DNA from 2 places in the Neobacillus sp. NPDC093127 genome. Region 1 is predicted to be linked to the other one. Evidence: a T-box and tRNA genes for the amino acid it is inferred to sense, from the RefSeq annotation. Region 1 holds a T-box; the other holds one or more tRNA genes.
The links. A T-box is a leader RNA that pairs with one kind of tRNA and senses whether it is charged. The one in region 1 lies ahead of lysS (lysine--tRNA ligase), so its partner is inferred to be a tRNA-Lys.

Region 1 (4,156 bases):
AACCAGTAGATAAAGCAATTACTGAAATTTATAAGAACGACAAAAATGCACCAGAAGGTCTTACTTGGGCTTCCTATGACACAGAAATTCTTAAAATAAAACAGTTGTATGGAATTGGTGGATTATATGAGATAACGTTGAAGGTGTACCCCTATTATCGTGCTCATAACAGTTATGGGGAAGATGAGGTTGTGATAAATACAAGAGGTAAACTGATTAGTTATAAACACTTGAAAACATATCCTTGAACTACAACTACCGTGTACAAGAGTTAATCAAAGGGGTTGCCTGTGGCAGCTCCTTTCTTTATTGAGCTAACGTGGCAGGTTAGTGGAATAAAAAGTGAATTAATCCATTATTATCTGTATTATGTTAACTGCATAAATCAGTTGTACAGAGATAATAAAGTTGTTTAATTTGCAATTATTTTGCGGTAATGAAATTAAATATCAAAAATAAAGGAAATATCTTCTTGACAGTCGAATATTAGCCTAGAACCATAATTAACTTTTCCGATGAGGAGGATTCTTGTGCGTCCACGACCATTATTTATTGAAAATCCAGAGCATTATAGGTATGTTAGTCTTGTGCCAGATGGAGATATTGAAGAAATACTTAGTAAGCAACGAACTGAGACCATTACCCTCTTAAGCAGCGTATCAGAGAAGTCAGCAAGGAAGGCGTACGCACCAGGGAAATGGACTTTAAAAGAAGTGATTGGGCATATGACCGACTCGGAACGTGTGATGTCGTATCGAATGCTTGCCATTGCACGAAATGAAAGTGCACCACTCCCAGCAATGGATCAGGATCAATACGTTTCTGCGGCAAACTTCAACAAATTATCCTGGGAGCAGTTAATAGCTGGTTTAGACACGGTACGCTCCAACACGTTAAGCCTTATTTCAACCATTGATGATGCAGCGTGGGTTCGTAATGGAACTGTAATGAACAGCCCAGTTTCGGTAGGTACCATTGCATATGGTATTGTCGGGCACGAGTTACACCATATGAAAGTGATTAGTGATAAATACTTATAAGTCTTTTTCTATTAATGAAAAAACCTAATTTCTCATTTATTGCTGGAACTACCATTAAAGAAACTGATGAAAGTAAAAACGCTGAATTTTTCTCATTAGATAGCATTCCTAAAGGTACAAATCAATTTTGGGACAATCATCAAAAGGAAGTAATTGAGGATTTAAAAAACTTCAATGGGCAACTAATTTTAAAATAGTCCAGATTAATAAATTGGGTATAAGCTTATTCAACAACGGATGCTTTCCTTTAAGATCTGGATGCAAAAAAACAGCCTTTTTCTTATTCGACTAACGGGAGTTTAGTTGAACAAGAAAATAAATCCTCTATAGCAATTGACTAAACCATTTATTTAGGCTAAGATATTTTCAATTAATACGGAATATACGGCTATGAAGAGAAGAGTAATTTTGATTAATTATTTCCAGAGAGCTCCGGTAGGTGGAATGGAGTAATAATGATCTTAATGAAAAAATGCTTGGAGCTTCGCACGGATCTAAGAACGTTTTTAGTGATACTGCGACGGGATCTCCCGTTAAAGAGATAGGGTATAATCAATTATTAAAAATTGCTGTACCCGAAAAGGTTGATATGGTGACATATTAATAAACTGAGGTGGTACCGCGGAGCTATAAACTCTCGTCCTCAAGATGAAAATCTTGGGGGTGGGAGTTTTTTTGTTGTTTAGAAGTATAAATCCATAATTAAAAATCCTTATAATCAAACTAAAAGACTGGAGCGAAAAGAATGAGTAATGAACAAACTGCTTTTAGAATAGAGAAATTAGAGACTTTAAAATCGCAGGGGATTCCAGTATATCCTGAAAGGTTTTCTACAAATTATGAACTTTATGTAGCCACTCAACTGGAAGACGGAACTTCTGGAGTCCGAGTAGCCGGAAGAATAATGAGTATTAGAAACTTCAGCAAATTAATTTTTATTACTATTTCAAACATACAAGGAAGCTTACAACTTCTTTTGAAAAAGGATGAGATTGGCGAGGAACCTTTTAATCAATTTCATAATTTATTGGATATAGGAGATTTTATCGGTGTGGAAGGATGTATGTATACGACTAAAACGAATGAGAAAACACTTCGAATCGAAAGCTATGTGTTTCTTGGGAAGGCGTTGCGGACTCTTCCAGAAAAATGGCACGGTTTAAGCAACGTTGAACTTCGCTATAGACAGCGTTATTTAGATTTAATGATGACAAAAGACACACAAAGTCGTTTGCTAGCGAGAACCAAAATGGTACGTGCCATTCGCAGATTCTTTGAGGACCAGGAATTCTTAGAGGTAGAAACACCAGTTTTACAGCATACTTCCTCGGGGGCTTTAGCTAAACCTTTTAGAACCTATCATAACTCTTTAGATACTGAATTAAATTTACGAATTGCACCGGAAACCTATTTAAAAAGGTTAATTGTAGGTGGTTTTACCAAAGTATTTGAATTTGCAAAGTGTTTTAGAAACGAGGGGATTAGTCCCCAACATCTTCAAGAATTTACAATGGTTGAAGGATATGCGGCATACTGGAATTATGAGGATACAATGAAATTAATGCGAGATATGGTTCTGTTTGTTTTGGATCAAACCTTTAATACAACTACCATTACCATCCAGGGTCAAACGATAAACTTTTCACTAGAATGGGACATTGTCTCTTTCAGGGATTTAATCTTAAAAGACACGGAGATTGATATAGACCTATATCCTGATGTTATAGATTTATATCAAGAAACGTTGAGGAAAAATATCAACTTAGAACATTCCGACATTAAATCTTTAGGGAGAGGTAATTTTATTGATCTTCTTTACAAGAAAATGTGTCGACCACTACTAGTTAAACCGACATTTTTAATCAAGCACCCTATTGATTTATCCCCACTAGCTAGAGCCAATGATCAAAACCCAGCTCTTACAGACCGGTTCCAATTAGTGGTGAATGGTGCGGAAATTATAAATGCCTATTCAGAGCTAGTTGACCCACTTGAACAAAGAAGAAGGCTGGAGGCTCAAGCCCATCTTAAAAGTAATGGAGATTCAGAAGCTATGGAGATGGATGAAGATTATCTAACAGCTATGGAATATGGAATGCCGCCCATTTCTGGTTGGGGGTTTGGAATTGAACGCTTATTAATGGTTCTAACGGATAGTGATACAATAAAAGATTGTGTTTTATTTCCATTAACTAAAAAACTATAGTGGACCCCCAATAATAGTATTCAATATTTTGTTATAGGTGGTGGACTGTAACCCCGGTTACCACCTAATTATCGAACAATAAAGTTTTTAGGGGACAGTTCCTTACTCAACTAACGGGTGCGATAGTCCAAGGAAAAAACAAATCAAATCGCTTGTTAAATTAGGGATTCCTGAGGAAGAGGGGAAAGGACTAACTTTCTGTAGAAGAGGTTATCGGTATATCGGATTATCGAAAGTCGTACAAAGAGCAATCTCAAATAAAAGACTAAAGCAGAGGGGACTTCCTTCTGCTTTAGAACATTATCTAAAAGTACACACTGTAATATAAATTGAACCGCCGTATACGGAACCGTACGTACGGTGGTGTGAGAGGGGCGAAAATAATTAATTATTTTCCCTCTACTCGATTTTCACTACCGGGCAGGTAGTTGAAGAAGCAGTTCCAGGTATAATATGGTTAATCGTACTTTTAAAGGTGGTTAATATGACAGTTGTAAATGAATTGGTTATGTGAACCAAACAGCGAGAAGCAACTCAATATTTTGATAAAGTTTTTGAAATAATGAAAGATGAAAAATTTTACTATGATAAACAGTATGAAAAAATAATCGAGGCATATATCAACGCAGGATGGAGGCAAAGATGCCAGGAAAATTCTTGATGAATTAATTGCACGGCAGAGTTGCGATAAAAAATTTTTAAAACTGGAGAAATGTAAGGCCAAAGTATTAAAAAGACTGTAATTTATGGTGGAAACATGTTGAATATCTATAATATTTGTCCGCTATTTATTTTTAAAGATCAATGCGCCCAAAGAAAATATGGTTCTAGACTGGAAAATAAACTTGTAGTCTGAAAAATAGAATTTAAGACTCACTAATGCAATTAAACTATGTGGCAGTAGATCAGA
Region 2 (4,156 bases), on a different contig from region 1:
CCTGGATTTGAAAAGAGTTTTGTATATTTTGGACGGCTTCCTGATTATTTTCTGCTGAACGGAAAACCTGCTCAGGGATGTATTGAACCTGAGGACCTATTTTTATATTGACGTCCTTAAAGGATTTCTTTGCTGTGTCTACTTTATCTGTAACGAGTTTATCGATGATATCTTTATCCGTGACATTTCCAATGTATGTACCATTAAGATAGACGTGATATATGGTTGTTAACTTTGGTGATGTGGCAAATGCAACTGGACCGTTACTAAAGGCAATAACGGATGCAGCCATGGTTGTAATAACGGCTGTTTTTAAAAATAAAAACCTTTTTGACTTCGAAACTTTATTCGAGAATAACATTCTTTCCTCCTAAACCACGGTAAAAACCTCTTAATCTTGAGTTGTTGACAAGTAAGGAATTATCCAGAATTTTAGACCTTCTTTACCTTATCATAATTTTATTTGAAAAGTTTAATAGTCTCTATAATGTAACAAAACTGTATAATTACTGACATTTTCCTACTGTTTTTGAAATATGCTAGTCATATTTTCGTAGTTTTTGTTTGGTTTTTTTAAAAAAACGGGGAGGAATTCCTATTATATCAAGGGTTTTACTAGTTCGAGAGTAATAGATTCTTATTATACAAAATAGGACAAACTTCGGGGATTATTTGTAAAATAAAGGGAGGTTTGTTTCATTTTTGTAACAATACCCATTGATTTAAAATCGAAATATATAGAAAATACTTTTTAAATTTATTCTAAAAATAAATAGTAAAAATATATGATATATGAAGGAACTATTAAAGGGGGGAAAACGATTGAAAAAATTTTTAAGCGCAATACCATTATCATTCCAGCATTTGTTTGCGATGTTTGGTGCAACAATTTTGGTGCCGGCACTAACTGGGCTTGATCCAGGAAGTGCACTTATTGCCAGTGGTTTAGGAACATTGGTTTTCCATCTAATTACACGCGGAAAGGTTCCTACGTATCTAGGTTCATCTTTTGCCTTTATTGCTCCGCTTGCGTTGTATGTGGGGGAGTTACATTCACCTGGTCAAGCCGTTGCAGGTCTTATAAGCGTTTCCATTGTTTATGCCATTGTATCTATGATCATTTCCTTTGTCGGTTTTGAAAAAGTCCGCAAAGTAATTCCTGCAGTTGTCGTCGGACCTGTTGTAAGTATTATTGGTCTTTCGCTAGCAACCACGGCGGTGACCAGCATGGCTTCAACCCATTGGGATGTCGCAATCGTCAGCCTTCTGGCAGCGGTCATCGCAACGCTTGCGGGCACAAAGGTGATCCGCCTCTTTCCACTCATCATCGGTCTTGCAGTAGGGTATGCATATGCTGCGGTGCGTGGGTTTGTTGAATTTCATACCATTGCCACTGCACCGACCTTTGCTCTTCCGCATGTTGTCATGCCGGAATTCACGTGGGTCGTGATCCTCGGAATGGCGCCGATAGCACTGGTTACCATCATCGAAGACCTTGGACATATGTTTGTGCTAAATGAGATTACAGGAAAAGATGTGACAAAGAATCCTGGATTTTCAAGCATCCTATGGGGGAATGGCATTGCAACATTAATCTCGGGCTTCATCGGCGGACCTGCACAAACAACTTACGCGGAAAACCTCGGAGTTCTAGCCATCACACGCCAGTTTTCCAGTCGGATTATTCAAGGCGCTGCTGTTATTGCCATTCTTCTTGGCTTGTTCGCTAAAGTTGGAGCTGTTATTCAATCCATTCCAGTTGCAGTGATGGGCGGCATATGTATCCTGTTGTTTGGTATGATTGCTGCAATGGGGATCCGTCATCTCATTGAGGAAAAAGTGAGTCTGGCGAATATGAAAAATTTGGTCATCGTCGCGATCATCTTCATTATCGGGGTTGGCTATGCCCATAATGGTATCGCCTATGCTACCATTGCCGGATTGCTCATCTATTGGCTCGTACCCGATTTTACGACAAAGAACGAACGGTAAAATGAAATAAACATAATTTCAAGTAAAGTTTGCAAATCAAATATAAAAAATGGCTTAGTTCAAGTGAACTAAGCCATTTTATGTTTATTGAATGCTTCTTTTTTTATGGCTCAGGACGGAATCGAACCGCCGACACAAGGATTTTCAGTCCTTTGCTCTACCGACTGAGCTACTGAGCCACTTTAGTGGCGGTCTGGACGGGACTCGAACCCGCGACCTCCTGCGTGACAGGCAGGCATTCTAACCAACTGAACTACCAGACCAAAACCAATGACCCCTACGGGATTCGAACCCGTGTTACCTCCGTGAAAGGGAGGTGTCTTAACCACTTGACCAAGGGGCCATATTTTTAAAAATGGTGAGCCATGAAGGACTCGAACCTTCGACCCTCTGATTAAAAGTCAGATGCTCTACCAACTGAGCTAATGGCTCGTACACAAATTGTTACCTAAACTTCGATTTCTGCCGGATGCTCAAAATCCCTTGCGGAATTTCTCGCAGATTGCCCGCGGAAGCCTATTCAAGAAGTCCGCAATCTGCTCTACCAACTGAGCTAATGGCTCGCTTTATGTCGTATTGTGACGACGCTTTTTATAATAGCATGGATAATAGATTTAAGGCAATACTTTTTTTAAAAAATTTTTAAAATAAATGAAAGCCCCCAAAATGAGGGCTCCTTTAAAATTGATTTAGATCTGTCTCCAAGGGCTGCGGACGACGTTTGTTTGGTTTCGATCTGGGCCGACAGAGAAGGTTGTCAGCGGAACTCCTGTAAGCTGGGTGACACGCTCAATATAATGGCGGGCATTGGCAGGCAATTCATCTAATGATTTAACGCCTGTAACATCCTCCGTCCAGCCTGGAAGTTCTTCATAAACAGGTTCACACTCCGCCAATACCTTTAAGCTCGCCGGATACTCTGTAATGAGTTCGCCTCTATAGCGATAGGCCGTACATATTTTCAACGTTTCAATACCAGTTAAGACGTCAATCGAATTAAGGGAAAGATCCGTTAACCCGCTGACACGGCGGGCATGACGAACGACGACGCTATCAAACCAGCCGACACGGCGCGGACGTCCTGTTGTAGTACCGTATTCACGCCCAACCTCACGGATGCGATTTCCCGTTTCATCATGCAGCTCAGTAGGGAACGGTCCGTCCCCGACACGGGAAGTGTAGGCCTTACAAACGCCAACGGCATGGGTGATTTTAGATGGTCCAACACCTGAACCAATCGTCACTCCTCCAGCAACCGGGTTAGACGATGTAACAAACGGGTACGTACCTTGGTCAATATCTAACATAACACCCTGAGCACCTTCAAAGAGGACCCGCTTACCTTCATCTAGGGCATCATTTAACACGACTGATGTATCACAGACATATTGCTTAATCTGCTGCCCATACTCAAAATATTCATCTAAGATTTCTTCTTTCTTAAAGCCGGCAGTCTCATAAATCCGTTCAAATAAGCGGTTTTTCTCAGCAAGGTTCCGCTCCAGCTTTTCCTCAAACACATCACGCTCAAGCAAATCAGCAATCCGGATTCCGACGCGGGCGGCCTTGTCCATATAGGCAGGGCCAATTCCCTTTTTCGTCGTACCAATCTTATTAGCGCCCTTACTTTCTTCTTCCACTTCATCCAATTTTAAATGATAAGGAAGGATCACATGGGCACGATTACTTATCCGAAGATTCTCAGTTGTAACGCCCTTTTCATGTAAATAGGCCAATTCCGTAACCAGCGCTTTGGGATCAACAACCATTCCATTACCGATTACGCTTATTTTTTCTTTATTAAAAATCCCCGACGGAATTAAGTGTAATTTGTAGGTTTCTCCGTTAAATTTGATGGTGTGGCCTGCATTGTTTCCACCTTGATAACGCGCAATTACCTCTGCATTTTCAGACAAAAAGTCAGTAATCTTTCCCTTGCCCTCGTCTCCCCACTGCGTACCAACAACCACTACTGATGACATTTAACGCACCTCCGAAATTTTTGTTTCCCGTTTTTATTTATTAACACCACCATAGTTTAACAACTTCCCACTTAAAAATCAATAAAACACGAACATTTTATATAAAAATACTAAATATGTTCGTATATATAGCAATCTATAAAAATAAAAAAAGCCAGCCATAGTATTAGGCTGACTTTTCA

Region 2: it encodes a tRNA-Lys, which carries the amino acid that the T-box ahead of lysS (lysine--tRNA ligase) is inferred to sense. The anticodon was not compared.

Annotation. Positions count from the first base shown of each region.
Region 1 is NZ_JBIVOP010000023.1:2,326-6,481, reverse strand. It holds gene ACIQCO_RS23275 (DUF3888 domain-containing protein) at 1-248, shown strand, start outside; gene ACIQCO_RS23270 (DinB family protein) at 531-1,040, shown strand; gene ACIQCO_RS23265 (hypothetical protein) at 1,055-1,237, shown strand; T-box leader at 1,422-1,688, shown strand; gene lysS (lysine--tRNA ligase) at 1,786-3,246, shown strand.
Region 2 is NZ_JBIVOP010000033.1:7,289-11,444, forward strand. It holds gene ACIQCO_RS26510 (peptidoglycan DD-metalloendopeptidase family protein) at 1-361, opposite strand, end outside; gene ACIQCO_RS26515 (uracil-xanthine permease family protein) at 823-1,992, shown strand; tRNA gene ACIQCO_RS26520 (tRNA-Phe) at 2,099-2,171, opposite strand; tRNA gene ACIQCO_RS26525 (tRNA-Asp) at 2,179-2,255, opposite strand; tRNA gene ACIQCO_RS26530 (tRNA-Glu) at 2,264-2,335, opposite strand; tRNA gene ACIQCO_RS26535 (tRNA-Lys) at 2,349-2,424, opposite strand; gene ACIQCO_RS26540 (adenylosuccinate synthase) at 2,682-3,974, opposite strand.